Regions from separate parts of the Bradyrhizobium sp. PUT101 genome, predicted to be linked through region 2. Evidence: predicted binding sites of a transcription regulator. Region 2 holds the regulator's gene; the other holds the start of a gene.
What was found. The regulator PhoB, encoded in region 2, activates phosphate uptake and scavenging genes when phosphate is short. The targets are predictions, from matches to a motif close to TGTCATNNANCTGTCAT.

Region 1 (7,214 bases), 2.9 Mb from region 2:
GGATGTGACGATCCTTGATGTGGATCTGCGAGGCCTGCGAGAAGCTCGCCAGCTGCTTGTGGGTCGACTGGGTCGCGATGATGCCGGGGGCCTCGGGAGGAAGATTGGCCAGCCCCATGGCGAAGCGACCGGCATAGAGCGGATGGAATTTCATGAAGCCGGCCCAGGCCTCGTCGAACAGGATGTACTCGCAGAGATGGCCGATGCGCTTCAGGATCATCTCGGCGCTGTGGATCGAGCCGTCATAGGTGCACTGCTCGACCACGGCTACGCGGAACGGCCGCTCCTTGCACCAGGCGTCGCGATCCCTGACTAGCGGATGGCTGCGGATGGCCTCGCGCAGGGCCTTTTCATCGAGCATGTCCCAGCGCATCGGGCCGATAAGGCCCCAGGCATTGCGGACGGTCGGGACGTAGATGGGGACGCCGCCACTGATCATCAGAGCGCCGTGATGGGCCGCCTTGTGGTTGTTGCGGTCGAACAGCACGAGATCACCGTCGGTGACGAGGGCGCCGAGCGCGACCTTGTTCGAGGTGGACGTGCCGTTCAGCACGAAGTAGGTTTTTTCCGCGCCGAAGATTTGCGCAGCCTCCTTCTGCGCCTTCAACGCAGGACCTTCGTGGGTAAGGAGGTCGCCGAGATCGAGCACGGAATTATCGAGGTCGTCGCGGAATACGGATTCGCCGAGATGCTCGACGAACACGCGCCCGATCGGGCTGCGGTTGTAGAACACACCGCCATTGTGGCCCGGACAGGTCCAGAGCTGGTTGCCTTCCTCGGCATAGTCGACCAGCGCGCCGAAGAACGGCGTCTTCAGCGTCTCGGCATATTGCTTGAGACGGCTGATCAGGTTCTTGGCAATGAAGGGCGGCGTCTCCTCGGACAGAAAGACATAGCCGTCGATGAAATCGAGCACTTCGACCGGCAGATCCTCGAACCGTTTGCGACGGATCAGGAGGATGATCGGGAAGTCGAGGCCCCGGCGGCGCATCAGGTTGATCAACGCTGATGTCTTGCCCTCGAGGCCCTTCTTGCCCCAGTCCACCACCATGCAGCCGATCGCCGCATCGGTCTGCACCGCCATCTCGGCATCCTCCAGCTTGCGGGCCCGGACCACCTCGAACCCGGAGCGCTGGATTTCCTCGATGATCTGGTTGAAGCGAACGCCTTCGAGGTCGTCGCTATCGAACATGGGTGCGGCGAACAGGAAATTGAAGCGCTTGAAATAGTCCATGTCGGCTCCCGAGTGTGGCGGAGACACAGCTCTCGGCACATTCGATGACAGCTGGATGACAGGAGCCGAGAACCGCGGGAAGGTTCGAATACCTGCGGCTTCAGTCCATCAGCTTGTCCAGCGTGATCGGGAAGCGCCGAATGCGCTTGCCGGTGGCATGATAGACGGCGTTCGCAGGCGGGAGATGTCGATCAGCCGGGAGGGCCGTTCGACGTTCTCTTTCATCAGGTCGATCAGGTTGGTGCCGCCGGCAATCAGCTTCGCGCCTGGATCGGCGGCGACTAGGCGAATGGCGTCGGGGACGTCGCTTGCGCGGAAATACTGGAAGTTGTTCATGACCGGCTCATTGCCTGCTCGATTGCAGCCACGATGTTGGGATAGGCGCCGCAGCGGCAGAGATTTCCGCTCATCAGCTCCCGGATTTCGTCGGCATCCCGCGCTCGGCCTTCGGCCAACAGGCCGGCCGCCGAGCAAATCTGCCCCGGCGTGCAATAGCCGCACTGAAAGGCGTCATGGTCGATGAAGGCCTGTTGCAGGGGATGAAGGGTGCCGTCTTTGGCCAAGCCTTCGATCGTCGTGATCTCAGCTCCATCCCTCATGACGGCGAGGGTCAGGCAGGAGTTGACCCGTCTTCCGTCGACTAGCACGGTACAGGCGCCGCATTGGCCGTGATCGCAGCCTTTCTTGGTGCCGGTCAACTCCAGGCGGTCACGCAGGGCATCCAGAAGCGTGGTCCACGGCACGACCTCGAGTGTGCGCCTTGCGCCATTGACGACGAGGTTGATCGGAATGCGTTCGGGGATCTGATCCGTGATGTCGGCCATGGTCTGTTCCCTGCGGAAAGGCCGAGCTGGGCAGATTGTGGATGTGACGCGAGGATGATTGCCGCCGCTGGCCAATAGCGCCCAACGGATGACGGGCTGCTTGGTTCCCGACCGGTTCTCCGGTTGGGACGAACGAGGTCAGCGCTTCGTCTCCCCGAAAACCACGGTCGGTACCGCGCGGTTGACGATCTCGCGCAGCGCGAAGCTCGATTGCACGCGCGCGACGCGGGGCAGGCGGGACAGCTCGGTGCGGTGGATGCGCTCGAAATCCTGGATGTCGCGGGCGAGCACGATCAGGATGTAATCGTCGGTGCCCGACATCAGGAAGCAGCGCACGACGGAGGGGCATTTCACCACCTCCGCCTCGAAAGCCTTCAGCGCATCGTCGCTCTGGCTCTCCAGCGCGATGCGAACCAGCACAGTGGTGGTGAGGCCGAACTGGGCGAGGTCGAGCGCGGCTTGGTAGGCTTGGATGTAGCCGTCGTCCTCCAGCGCCTTCTGTCGCCGCGCAAGCGCCGTGCTCGACAGGCCGATCTTGTTGGCAAGCTCGGTGTGGCTGGCCCGCGCATTGGTCGTGAGTTCCGCGAGGATCGCGAGGTCTTTCCGGTCGAGGGCCAAGGTTTCGTTTCCAGCGTTAAAGGGCACTTTTTGCGCCGGAAACCGGCGCGCGCGTGCCGAACCTAGCGGATATTTGCACGAAACCAAACGGGCGCCGTCGCTACGATGAATGAGTGGAATCAGTGCGTTGGCAAGGGAGCTCGGGATGCGTGTCGGTGTGCCCAAGGAGATCAAGGTGCAGGAATATCGCGTCGGGCTCACCCCGGGCGCCGTCCGCGAGTATGTCGCCGCCGGGCACCAGGTGACGGTCGAGACCGGCGCCGGCAGTGGCATCGGCGCGCCCGACGAGATGTATCGGCGGGCAGGGGCGTCCATTGCCGAGACCGCCCGCGAGATCTTTGCCAGGTCCGAGATGATCGTGAAGGTCAAGGAGCCGCAAAAGAGCGAATGGGTCCAGCTCCGCGAGAGCCAGATCCTGTTTACTTATCTTCATCTTGCGCCGGATCCGGAGCAGGCCAAGGGCCTGATCGACTCCGGCTGCACCGCGATCGCCTATGAGACCGTCACCGATGCGAGCGGTCACCTCCCGCTGCTCGCCCCGATGAGCGAAGTCGCCGGCCGCCTCGCCATCGAGGCCGCCGGCGCCGCGCTCAAGCGCTCGGCCGGCGGCCGCGGCTTGCTCCTGGGCGGCGTGCCGGGCGTGCAGCCGGCGCGCGTCGTCGTGCTCGGCGGCGGCGTGGTCGGAACGCAGGCTGCGCGCATGGCCGCCGGCCTCGGTGCCGAAGTCACCGTGATCGACCGCTCGATTCCGCGCTTGCGCGAACTGGACGATCTCTTTGCCGGACGCGTGCGCACGCGTTTCTCGACCATTGAATCGGTCGAGGACGAGGTGTTCGCCGCCGACGTCGTGATCGGTGCAGTGCTGGTGCCGGGCGCCAGTGCTCCGAAGCTTGTCACGCGCGCCATGCTGAAGTCGATGCGGCCGGGCGCCGTGCTGGTCGATGTCGCGATCGACCAGGGCGGTTGCTTCGAGACCTCTCATCCGACCACGCACGCTGAGCCAACCTATGAGGTCGACGGCGTCGTGCATTATTGCGTCGCCAACATGCCGGGCGCGGTGCCGGTGACCTCGAGCCAGGCCCTGAACAATGCAACGCTGCCGTTCGGACTGATGCTCGCGAACAAGGGGTTTGCCGCGGTGCTGGAGAACCCGCATTTGCGTAACGGACTGAACGTGCATCGCGGCCGGATTACGAACAAGGCGGTGGCAGAGAGCCTCGGGATGGAGTTCGCCCCCGTTGGGAGCGGGCTGGCGGCGTAAGGGCCGCCCCCGGTCATTTCGAGCGAAGCAATCCGGAATCCCTCCGCGTAAAGACTCTGGATTGCTTCGCTTCGCACGCAATGACGATGTGGGTCGAGCGCAACTTGAGCGTCGGCCACAGTCAATGCTAACAGATTGCTTCACGCCTCCGTCAGCTTGTACTGCCCCAAATCGGGGTCGTGCGTCATGCGCCAGTAGTCCACGAACCGCCACGGCATCGCCGAAAACACGCGGCCACTGCTGTTGCGGTAGTAGGTGCTCATGCCCGGATGGGTCCAGATCATCGCCTCGTGCTCGGCATCGACCTTGCGGACGTACTCGTCGAGCACGCCCTGACGGACATCGATCGCGGCGATGTCTCGTTCGATCATGTCGACGAGACACGCCGAGATGTAGCGGCTCTGGCATTCCGACTGGAATATGACGCTGCCGCCATGGGCCGGTCCTGAATTGGGACCGAGCATGCAGAAGAAGTTTGGAAAGCCCGGCACGGTGAGGCCGAGGAACGCGGTCGGATTGTCGTTGGTCCAGGCCTCGCGCAGATTCGTGCCCCCGCGTCCGCTGATATTGAGGCGCGCAGCCATCTCCGTCACCTTGAAGCCGGTGGCGACGACGATGATGTCGGCCGGGCGCTGCCTGCCGTCGGCGGTGACGATGCCGCTTTCGTCAAAATGGCTGATCGCCTCGGTGACGAGCTCGACGTTGTCTCGCCTCAAAGTCTTGAACCAGTTGTTGTCGAGCAGGATGCGCTTGCCATAGGGCGGGTAGGTCGGCACGCATTTCTCGATCAGGTCGGGGCGTCCCTGCAGTTCCGACAGGATGAAGTCCGTCAGCTCCTGGCGGTGCCGGTCGTTGCCCTTGTTGACGGCGCGCTCGGGATGCGGCCAGGCCGGGTCCTTGCGGAGGAAGGGCAGGAGGCCATCGCCGTAGCGCCAGAACATGTTGAAGCGGTACCACTGCACATAGAATGGCAGATGCGCCAACAGCCAGCGCGCGCCCTCGCTGATCGGGTCGGCATAGCCCTTCACCGGGCGAGCCCATTGCGCGCTGCGCTGGTAGACCGTGACCGAGGCGGCGCGGCCGGCGATCGAAGGCACGAACTGCATCGAGGTGGCGCCGGTGCCGATCACGGCGACGTGCTTGCCCTCGACGTTGATGTCATCGGACCACAATGCTGAATGCAGGATCGTTCCCTTGAAGCTGTCCTCGCCTTCGAAGCGGGCGCGTGAGGGATCGTTGAGCTGGCCGATGGCCGAGACAAGCGCTGTCGATTCGAAGGTCTCGTCGCCATTCTTCGTTTTCAGCGTGGAGATCCAGCGCCGCCTGCCTTCGTCCCAGCGCGACGAGGTCAGCTCGGTGTTGACGCGCAGATGCTTGCGGATGCCGTATTCGTCGGCGACCTTCAGCAAATAGCCGAGCAGCTCCTCGCGCTGGCAGAAGTAGCGCGTCCAGGCATTGCGCGATCCGAAAGAATACGAATAGGAGTGGTTCGGCGTGTCGACGCCGCAGCCGGGATAGCGGTTGATCCACCAGGTGCCGCCGAGTTCTTCGTTCCTCTCGACGATGGAGTAGGGGATGCCGAGATGGCCGAGCGCCACGCCGAGCGCGATGGCACAGACGCCGGCGCCGACGATCAGCACGTGCTGGTCCGCAAGCTTCTCGTCGGAAGGGCGCGCCGCCCAGCGTGCCTCGCGCGCCACAAAGCCCATCTCTTCGCGCATCAAGGGCGCATATTCCGGCGCGACGTTCTCGCCGAGGCAGGCGCGCATCATCCTCAGCAGCAATTCCTCGCCGGGGTCGGTGATGACGGGCTTTGGCGTGCCGTCGGCGAAGAGCTTGACCACGGCGGCGCGGATCTCGTTCTGGATGTCGTGCGGCACCCCGGCCTCGGGATCGGGGATGAGGCGGATATCGCGCTTGGGCAAGTATGGCGGTTCCAGCCATTTCTCGTCGCCGGTCATGTGCACCAGCACCATCAGCAGGCAACGGATATCGCCCTCAGCGATGGCCGAGGCGAGGTCGAGCGGCTTGTGCGGAGATTCGATGTTCATGGCGTGTCCTGATCTCCGAAGGCAGTGAAGAGGCCGCGCGTCATCAGCTTGCGATAGGCGGAGATGACGTGATTGGGGACAGCGGTGACGCCGCTTTCCGAATAGGAATAGCGGCGGCTGAGATAGCCGCGCGCACCCATCAGCATGTGGACGATCGCCTCGAATTCCTCGTCGCTGTAGTCCTCGATCGCGCCTGCAAGACGAGCCCTGCGCAGGATGCGGACATAGGCGACCGAGATGTTGTCGAGATGCTTCTGGTACCCGATCGGCGCGAAGAACTCGGCCTCGTTGAGGATGCGCAGAAACTCCGGCACCTCGCGGATGAAGTCGAAGAACGCGGAGAAGCGCGCGATCTCCTGCCGTGCCGCGTCCGCCGTGCCGGTGCGAGCGCGGATGAATTCGACCATGTCGAGGCCGATCTTGGGCAGGAGCTGGTCGAGCAATTCCTGGCGGTTCTCGAAATGATTGTAGAAGGTGCCCTGCGCGACGCCGGCCTGCTCGGTGATGCGGGCGACCGAGGCCTCGGCATAGCCGTATCTGCCCACGACCTTGGTGGCGGCCTCGAAGATCTTCTGCTTGGTCCAGGCGTTGCGCTCGACGCGGTTGAGCTTTGTCACCTTGGCGTTAACTTGCGTCATTCGGACGTCTCCAACTCGGCGCGCAGCACGCGCTTGAGGATCTTTCCACTTGGATTGCGTGGCAGGCTGTCGCGGACGACGAGCTGTTTCGGCACCTTGAAGCTCGCCAGCCGCGCGCGGCAGTGCTCGATGAGGTCAGGCAGCTCGAGGTGCGCACCTTCGGCGAGCACGACGATGGCGACCGGCCGTTCGCCCCAGCGCGCATCGCGCAGGCCGATCACGGCGACCTCGCGTACCTCGGGCAGATCGTAGATGACGCGCTCGACCTCGGAGGAGGCGATGTTCTCGCCGCCGGAGATGATCATGTCCTTCTTGCGGTCGGTCAGGTACAGAAAGCCCTCGTCGTCGAGATAGCCGACGTCGCCGCTGCGGAACCAGTCGCCGAAGAAGGCCGAGGCCGTCTTCTCCGGATCCTTCCAATAGCCGCGCGTGATCTTCGGCCCGCGCAGGCAGATCTCGCCATTGACGTTCGGTGGCACGACCTTGCCGTCCTCATCGCGGATCTCGATCTCGACATGAGCAATGGCGCGGCCCGTGGAGCCGATCTTCTCGATCTCGCGGCCGGCTTCCATAAAGGTGTCGCCGCCG
Region 2 (7,214 bases):
CAAGTGGGCTGACGCCTACAAGAAGGAGACCGGCAACGGTCTGAACTACCAGTCGATCGGTTCGGGCGGCGGCATCAAGCAGATCCAGGCCAAGACCGTCACCTTCGGCGCGAGCGATATGCCCCTCAAGCCTGAGCAGCTTGAAAAGGACGGAATGATCCAGTGGCCGCAGGCGATGGGTGCCTTGGTGCCGGTCGTCAATCTCGAAGGGATCAAGTCGGGCGAACTGGTGTTTTCTGGCGAGTTGCTGGGCGACATCTATCTGGGCAAGGTCAAGACATGGAATGACCCGGCGATCGCCAAGCTTAATCCCAAGGTGAAGCTCCCCTCGGACGCCATCACCGTCGTGCGTCGGTCGGACGGCTCCGGCACCACGTTCATCTGGACCGATTTCCTTACGAAGACGAATGCCGAGTGGAAGACGAAGGTCGGTGCCGGTACCGCGGTCGAGTGGCCAACGGGTGTTGGCGCCAAAGGCAATGAAGGCGTCGCGGGCAATGTCAGCCAGACCAAGAACTCGATCGGCTATGTCGAGTATGCCTATGCCAAGCAAAACAAGCTGACCTACGGTGCCCTGATCAACAAGTCTGGCAAGACCGTGCAGCCGACCGTTGCGGCCTTCCAGGCTGCGGCCGCCAACGCCGACTGGGCCGGCTCCAAGAACTACTATGTGATCCTGACCGACCAGCCCGGTGAAACGTCGTGGCCGATTACCGGCGCGACCTTCATCTTGATGCACAAGGATGCGACCGACAAGGCGGCGTCCCAGGAAGCCATCAAGTTCTTCAAGTGGGCGTTCGAGAAGGGCGACAAGATGGCGGAGGAGCTCGATTACATCCCGATGCCCGACACGGTCGTGAAGCAGATCGAGAAGACGTGGGCTGCCGAGATCAAGAGCTGATTGCAGCGTACTGAAACTCGCGCTCCGCCTCGGCGGGGCGCGAGTGAAAGAACGGCCCGGAATCCCAGGATTCCGGGTCCTTGAGACCACCCGGAACGACGCGGCAAACCGTCGAAAACGACCGCCTTTGGCGGCATGCAGATGGCGTAAGGCAAAACAGGGGATCGGCGTGGCAGAGATGGCCGTTCAGAGCGATGCAATCGACGACGCCGGACCGTATGATCGCGCCAAGGCCTTGGGCGCGTTCAAGCTCGGTGACGTCACCTTCTACTGGGTCACGCGGCTTTCCGCGATCTCGGTGCTGCTGATCCTCGGCGGCATTATCATTTCGCTGATCGTGGGCGCCTTCCCGGCGATCAAGGAATACGGCCTGTCGTTCCTGTGGACGCAGCGCTGGGCCCCTTCGGCCGATCCGCCCGTGCTCGGCGCGCTCGGGCCGATGTACGGTACGCTCGTCACCTCCTTCATCGCGATGCTGATCGCCATTCCCGTCGGTCTCGGCATTGCGATCTTCCTCACCGAGCTCTGTCCGCAATGGTTGCGCCGCCCGATCGGCATGGCGATCGAACTGCTCGCCGGCATTCCTTCGATCATCTACGGCATGTGGGGCTTCTTCGTGCTGGGGCCGTTCCTGGCCAACACCTTCCAGCCCTTCATGATCAGGGTGTTCGACGGCGTGCCCGTGCTCGGCGCGATCTTCGCAGGTCCCCCGTCCTATCTCAGCCTGTTCAATGCCGCGCTGATCCTCGCCATCATGGTGCTGCCCTTCATCACCTCGATCTCGGTCGACGTGTTCAAGACGGTGCCGCCGGTGCTGAAGGAAGCCGCCTACGGTGTCGGCTGCACCACGTGGGAAGTCGTGCGCAGCGTAGTGATCCCGTATACCCGCGTCGGCATCATCGGTGGCGTCATGCTGGCGCTGGGTCGCGCGCTCGGCGAGACGATGGCCGTGACTTTCATCATCGGCAACTCGTTCCGCATCTCTTCATCGATTTTCGCCCCGGGCACCACGATCTCGGCAGCGATCGCATCCGAGTTCGCCGAGAGCGACGGCTTGCACCAGTCCGGCCTGATCCTGCTCGGCCTGCTCCTGTTCGTGCTGACGTTCTTCGTGCTCGCGGCCGCGCGGCTGATGCTGATGCGCCTGGAAACCAAGGCCGGAAAGTGAAGCCATGAACCCGATCTATTCGCGCCGCCGCCGCTGGGACATCGTCATCCGCGGCCTCTGCATCGCAGCCGCCGCCTTCGGCGTCACCTGGCTCGCGCTGATCCTGGTCACGCTGCTCTACAACGGCTTGGCCGGGCTCAACCTTCAGGTCTTCACCGCAGACACGCCGCCGCCCGGATCGACCGAGGGCGGCCTGCGCAACGCCATCGTCGGCTCGCTGATCATGACCGTGATCGGCGTCGGCATCGGCGCGCCGCTCGGCATGTTCGCCGGCACCTATCTTGCCGAATACGGACGCAACGACAGGCTGACCTCGGTCATCCGTTTCATCAACGACATCCTGCTCTCGGCGCCCTCGATCATCATCGGCCTGTTCATCTACGGTGCGGTCGTGGTGCCGATGCGAGGCTTCTCGGCAATCGCTGGCGCGCTGGCGCTCGCCGTGATCGTGATCCCGGTCGTGGTGCGCACCACGGAGGACATGCTGCTGCTGGTGCCGAACCCGCTGCGTGAGGCGGCCTCCGCGCTCGGGCTGCCGCGTTCGCTGGTGATCAAGCGGATCGCCTACCGTGCGGCGCGCTCGGGCCTCATCACCGGCGTGCTGCTGGCCACGGCTCGCGTCGCGGGCGAGACCGCGCCGCTGCTGTTTACGGCGCTGTCGAACCAATTCTTCAGCCTCGGCCTGGACAAGACGATGGCCAACCTGCCGGTGACCATCAACAACTTCGTGCAGAGCCCCTACGCCTACTGGAAGCAACTCGCCTGGAGCGGTGCGCTGCTGATCACCCTGACTGTGCTTGCCCTGAACATTGGCGCCCGCATCCTTGGTGCCGAGAGGACCGCAAAATGAGTGAAATGTCTGTTTCCGTAAGCGCGCCGACCGTTCACCCCGGCTCGCATCCGCTGCCCGAGGCGCCTGCCAAGGTCACGGCGCGCAACCTCAACTTCTACTACGGTGAGCACCATGCGCTGAAGAACATCAATCTGGCGCTCGGCACCAATCGCGTCACGGCCTTCATCGGCCCGTCCGGCTGCGGCAAGTCGACCCTGCTGCGTATCTTCAACCGGATGTACGACCTCTACCCGGGCCAGCGCGCCACCGGCCAGCTCATGCTCGACCACACCAACATGCTCGACCCCAAGCTCGACCTCAATCTGCTGCGCGCCCGGGTCGGCATGGTGTTCCAGAAGCCGACCCCGTTCCCGATGACGATCTACGAGAACATCGCCTTCGGGATCCGCCTCTACGAGAAGATCTCGAAATCGGAGATGGACGATCGCGTGGAGAAGGCCCTGCGCGGCGGCGCGCTGTGGAACGAGGTCAAGGACAAGCTCAACGCCTCCGGCCTGTCGCTCTCCGGCGGCCAGCAGCAGCGCCTCTGCATTGCCCGTACCGTCGCGGTGCGGCCCGAGGTGATCCTGTTCGACGAGCCCTGCTCGGCGCTCGACCCGATCTCGACCGCCAAGGTCGAGGAGCTGATCCAGGAATTGTCCGAGAACTACACGATCGCGATCGTCACCCACAACATGCAGCAGGCGGCCCGCGTCTCCGACAAGACCGCCTTCATGTATCTCGGCGAGCTGATCGAGTTCGACGACACCAGCAAGATCTTCACGTCGCCGACCGACCGGCGCACGCAGGATTACATCACCGGCCGGTTCGGCTGAGGAGACGGAACATGGGTTCTGAACATACCGCAAAGGCTTTCGACACCGACCTGCAGGAGCTCACCCGCCTGGTCGCTGAGATGGGCGGCATTGCCGAGCGCATGATCGTCGATTCCGTCGACGCGCTGATCCGCCGCGACGTCACGCTCGGTCAGCGCGTCGTCACCACCGACGCCGAGCTCGATATGCTGCAGAAGCGCATCGAGGAGCGCGCCGTGCTCACCATCGCCCGCCGCCAGCCGATGGCGGTCGATCTGCGCGAGATCGTCGGCGCCATGCGCGTCGCGACCGATCTCGAGCGCATCGGCGATCTCGCCAAGAACATGGGCAAGCGCGTCGCGGCGCTGGAGACCGACTTCCACCCGCTCAAACTGTTCCGCGGGCTGGAGCACATGACCGACCTCGTGCAGCAGCAGGTCAAGTCGGTGCTGGACGCCTATGCCGCGCACGATCTGCCGGCGGCGATGGCGGTGTGGAAAGGCGACGAGGAAGTCGACGCCATCTGCACCTCGCTGTTCCGCGAACTCCTCACCTACATGATGGAGGATCCGCGCAACATCTCTTTCTGCATCCATTTGATGTTCTGTGCCAAGAACATCGAGCGGATCGGTGACCACGCCACCAACATCGCCGAGACCGTGTTCTACATGATCGAGGGCCAGGCGATCACCGACAAGCGGCCGAAGGGCGACATGACGACCTTCGCCACGACGGTGCCGAATACCTAAGGAGCGACGACAACATGGGCGCACGCATTATGGTGGTTGAGGACGAGGAAGCTCTCACCGAGCTTCTCCGCTACAACCTCGAAGGCGACGGCTATGACGTCGAGACGGTTATGCGCGGCGACGACGCCGACACCCGCCTCAAGGAGCACATTCCCGATCTGATCGTGCTCGACTGGATGCTGCCGGGCCTGTCGGGCATCGAGCTGTGCCGGCGGCTGCGCACCCGTCCCGAAACCAAGCAGCTGCCGATCATCATGCTTACCGCGCGCGGCGAGGAGAGCGAGCGGGTGCGGGGACTTGCGACCGGTGCCGACGATTACATCGTCAAGCCGTTCTCGGTGCCGGAGCTGCTGGCGCGCGTGAAGGGTCTGCTCAGGCGCGCCAGCCCCGAGCGGCTCGCCACCGTGCTCGCCTATGGCGACATCGAGCTCGACCGCGACAAGCGCCGCGTGGCGCGCTCGGGCCGGCCGATCGATCTCGGCCCGACCGAATATCGTCTGCTGGAGTTCTTCCTGGAGCATCCCGGCCGCGTGTTCTCGCGCGAGCAGCTGCTCGACAGCGTCTGGGGCCGCGACATCTACATCGACGAGCGCACTGTCGACGTCCACATCGGCCGCCTGCGCAAGCTGCTCAATCTCGGCCGCGAGCAGGATCCGATCCGCACCGTCCGTGGCGCCGGCTATGCGCTGGACGATCGGTTCGCGAAGGCGGAGCAGACCTGAGTTTTGTGAATGTCGAATTAGCGAGCCGCGGCAACAATCTTGGCCGTCATCCCGGGGCGCGCGTAGTGCGAGCCCGGGATCCAAAACCACAGGACGTGGTTTGGCGAAGACTCGCAGTAGCCATCTCGCGCAATCACTGCGCCCTGTGGTTATGGATCCCCGCCTCCGCGGGGATGACACCGAGTAAGTCGAGCCGTCATCATGTGACGGCTGCAATCAGCCAGATCTATAAGCTCACCGCGTGCCCGGCTTCGCCGGTGCGCGCCGCCGATCCGCTGCGGGCTGATACGCCACGCGCGAATGCTGCGCGCAGTAGGGCAGGCCCGAGAGCGCCTTGCCGCCGCAGAAGAAGAAATCCGGGCTGGAGGGATCGCCGACCGGCCAGTGGCAGGTTGCCTCGTTCAATTCCAGCAGCGACAGCCGCTGGCTCATCGGCACCACGTTGTCGTAGGTGACGGGCTCGGCCTCCACCTCGACCTCGAAGGCCTGCGCCAGCGCGGTGTTGCCGCGGGCGACGGGGCGGGTCACCCGCATCATGTGCTGCGCAGGCCGGGCCTTGCGCGGCCGGGGCGCTGCCGATGAAGGGCTCTTGGCGCGGCCGGACAAGCCGAGCCGGTGCACTTTGCCGATCACGGCATTGCGGGTCACATTGCCGAGCTCCGCCGCGATCTGGCTGGCCGAAAGTCCGGCCTCCCAAAGCTTTTTCAGCTGCTCGACGCGATCATCGGACCAGGTCAAAACCGTCATTGCACCCTTTCCCTCGCTGCGCGCCTGCCATCCTGGGGCCTTCGCAGCGATTGCCTAAGCCTTGAAAAACCCGTGCCGCCAGAATCCCCTAAGGCTCGCCGGGCGCGCTCAAGACGCCCGAACGTTTACGCCGGTACATGAGGACTTAGAGGATCAGAACTGCTGCACGAGATGTCGTATCTGACAGTCCAAACGCTACAATATGGCGTGACTCCCGCGCAAGAGTCCGCCGACTCGCGTCCACATGTTCCGTGGTGAAAATCCCGCAAAATCGGCACCGCAAGACTACGGATTCAGCGTTTCGCGAGGCTTTCCAGGCGGCATTGACACCCGTCTTGTCAGGCATAAGATAGCCCCACGTGCCGCCCTTAAAAGGCGGCACGTTTCGTTTTCCGGGCCGGTCAATGGTGCGTTGCGCAATGCACGCGTCACACCGTCCGCAACATTCAAGTGACGTCATGACTAACAGCGCCGCGCCGCATTTGCTCCCCGTTTTCGCCAGGGCCGACCTCGGTTTCGAGCGCGGCGAAGGCTGCTGGCTGATCGCGACCAATGGGGATCGCTATCTCGATTTCACCTCCGGCGTGGCGGTGAATGCGCTCGGCCATGCGCATCCCACTCTGGTCAAGGCGTTGCAGGAGCAGGCGACGAAGCTCTGGCACATGTCGAACCTGTTCCAGAGCCCGGACGGCGAGAAGCTCGCGGCGCGTCTGTGCAACGAAAGTTTTGCGGACTTCGTGTTCTTCTGCAATTCCGGCGCCGAGGCGCTGGAAGGCGTGATCAAGCTGGTGCGCCACCATCACTTCTCCAAGGGGCATCCTGAGCGCTATCGCATCATCACCTTCGAGGGCGCCTTCCATGGCCGCACGCTGGCGACGCTGGCTGCCACCGGTTCTGCAAAATATCTCGAGGGCTTCGGTCCACCGATGGACGGCTTCGACCAGGTACCGCATGGCGACCTCGAAGCCGTCAAGAAGGCGATCGGCCCGCACACCGCCGGCATTCTCATCGAGCCGATCCAGGGCGAGGGTGGCGTTCGTTCTGCGCCTCCCGCCTTCCTGAAGGCGCTGCGCGAGCTCTGCAACGAGCACGGCCTATTGCTCGCCTTCGACGAGGTGCAGACTGGCATGGGCCGGACCGGCGAACTCTTTGCCTACAAGCGCACCGGCGTCGTGCCCGACGTGATGTCGCTGGCGAAGGCGCTCGGCGGCGGTTTCCCGATCGGCGCGGTGCTCGCCACCGCCGACGCTGCGCGCGGCATGGGGCCGGGCTCGCACGGT

Region 1: a site for PhoB is predicted at 1,279-1,295, ahead of ACSHT2_RS31935 (Orn/Lys/Arg decarboxylase N-terminal domain-containing protein). Genes of this name have one in related genera too.

What each region holds. Positions count from the first base shown of each region.
Region 1 covers NZ_CP197207.1:6,704,623-6,711,836, forward strand. Annotated here, with positions in the region: gene ACSHT2_RS31935 (Orn/Lys/Arg decarboxylase N-terminal domain-containing protein) at 1-1,234, opposite strand, end outside; partial or broken gene ACSHT2_RS31940 (FAD binding domain-containing protein) at 1,409-1,570, opposite strand; gene ACSHT2_RS31945 ((2Fe-2S)-binding protein) at 1,567-2,058, opposite strand; gene ACSHT2_RS31950 (Lrp/AsnC family transcriptional regulator) at 2,197-2,676, opposite strand; gene ald (alanine dehydrogenase) at 2,822-3,937, shown strand; gene ACSHT2_RS31960 (flavin-containing monooxygenase) at 4,078-5,988, opposite strand; gene ACSHT2_RS31965 (TetR/AcrR family transcriptional regulator) at 5,985-6,626, opposite strand; gene ACSHT2_RS31970 (AMP-binding protein) at 6,623-7,214, opposite strand, start outside.
Region 2 covers NZ_CP197207.1:3,818,217-3,825,430, reverse strand. Annotated here, with positions in the region: gene pstS (phosphate ABC transporter substrate-binding protein PstS) at 1-901, shown strand, start outside; gene pstC (phosphate ABC transporter permease subunit PstC) at 1,080-2,069, shown strand; gene pstA (phosphate ABC transporter permease PstA) at 2,074-2,919, shown strand; gene pstB (phosphate ABC transporter ATP-binding protein PstB) at 2,916-3,737, shown strand; gene phoU (phosphate signaling complex protein PhoU) at 3,749-4,465, shown strand; gene phoB (phosphate regulon transcriptional regulator PhoB) at 4,480-5,187, shown strand; gene ACSHT2_RS18670 (GcrA family cell cycle regulator) at 5,422-5,934, opposite strand; gene ACSHT2_RS18665 (aspartate aminotransferase family protein) at 6,393-7,214, shown strand, end outside.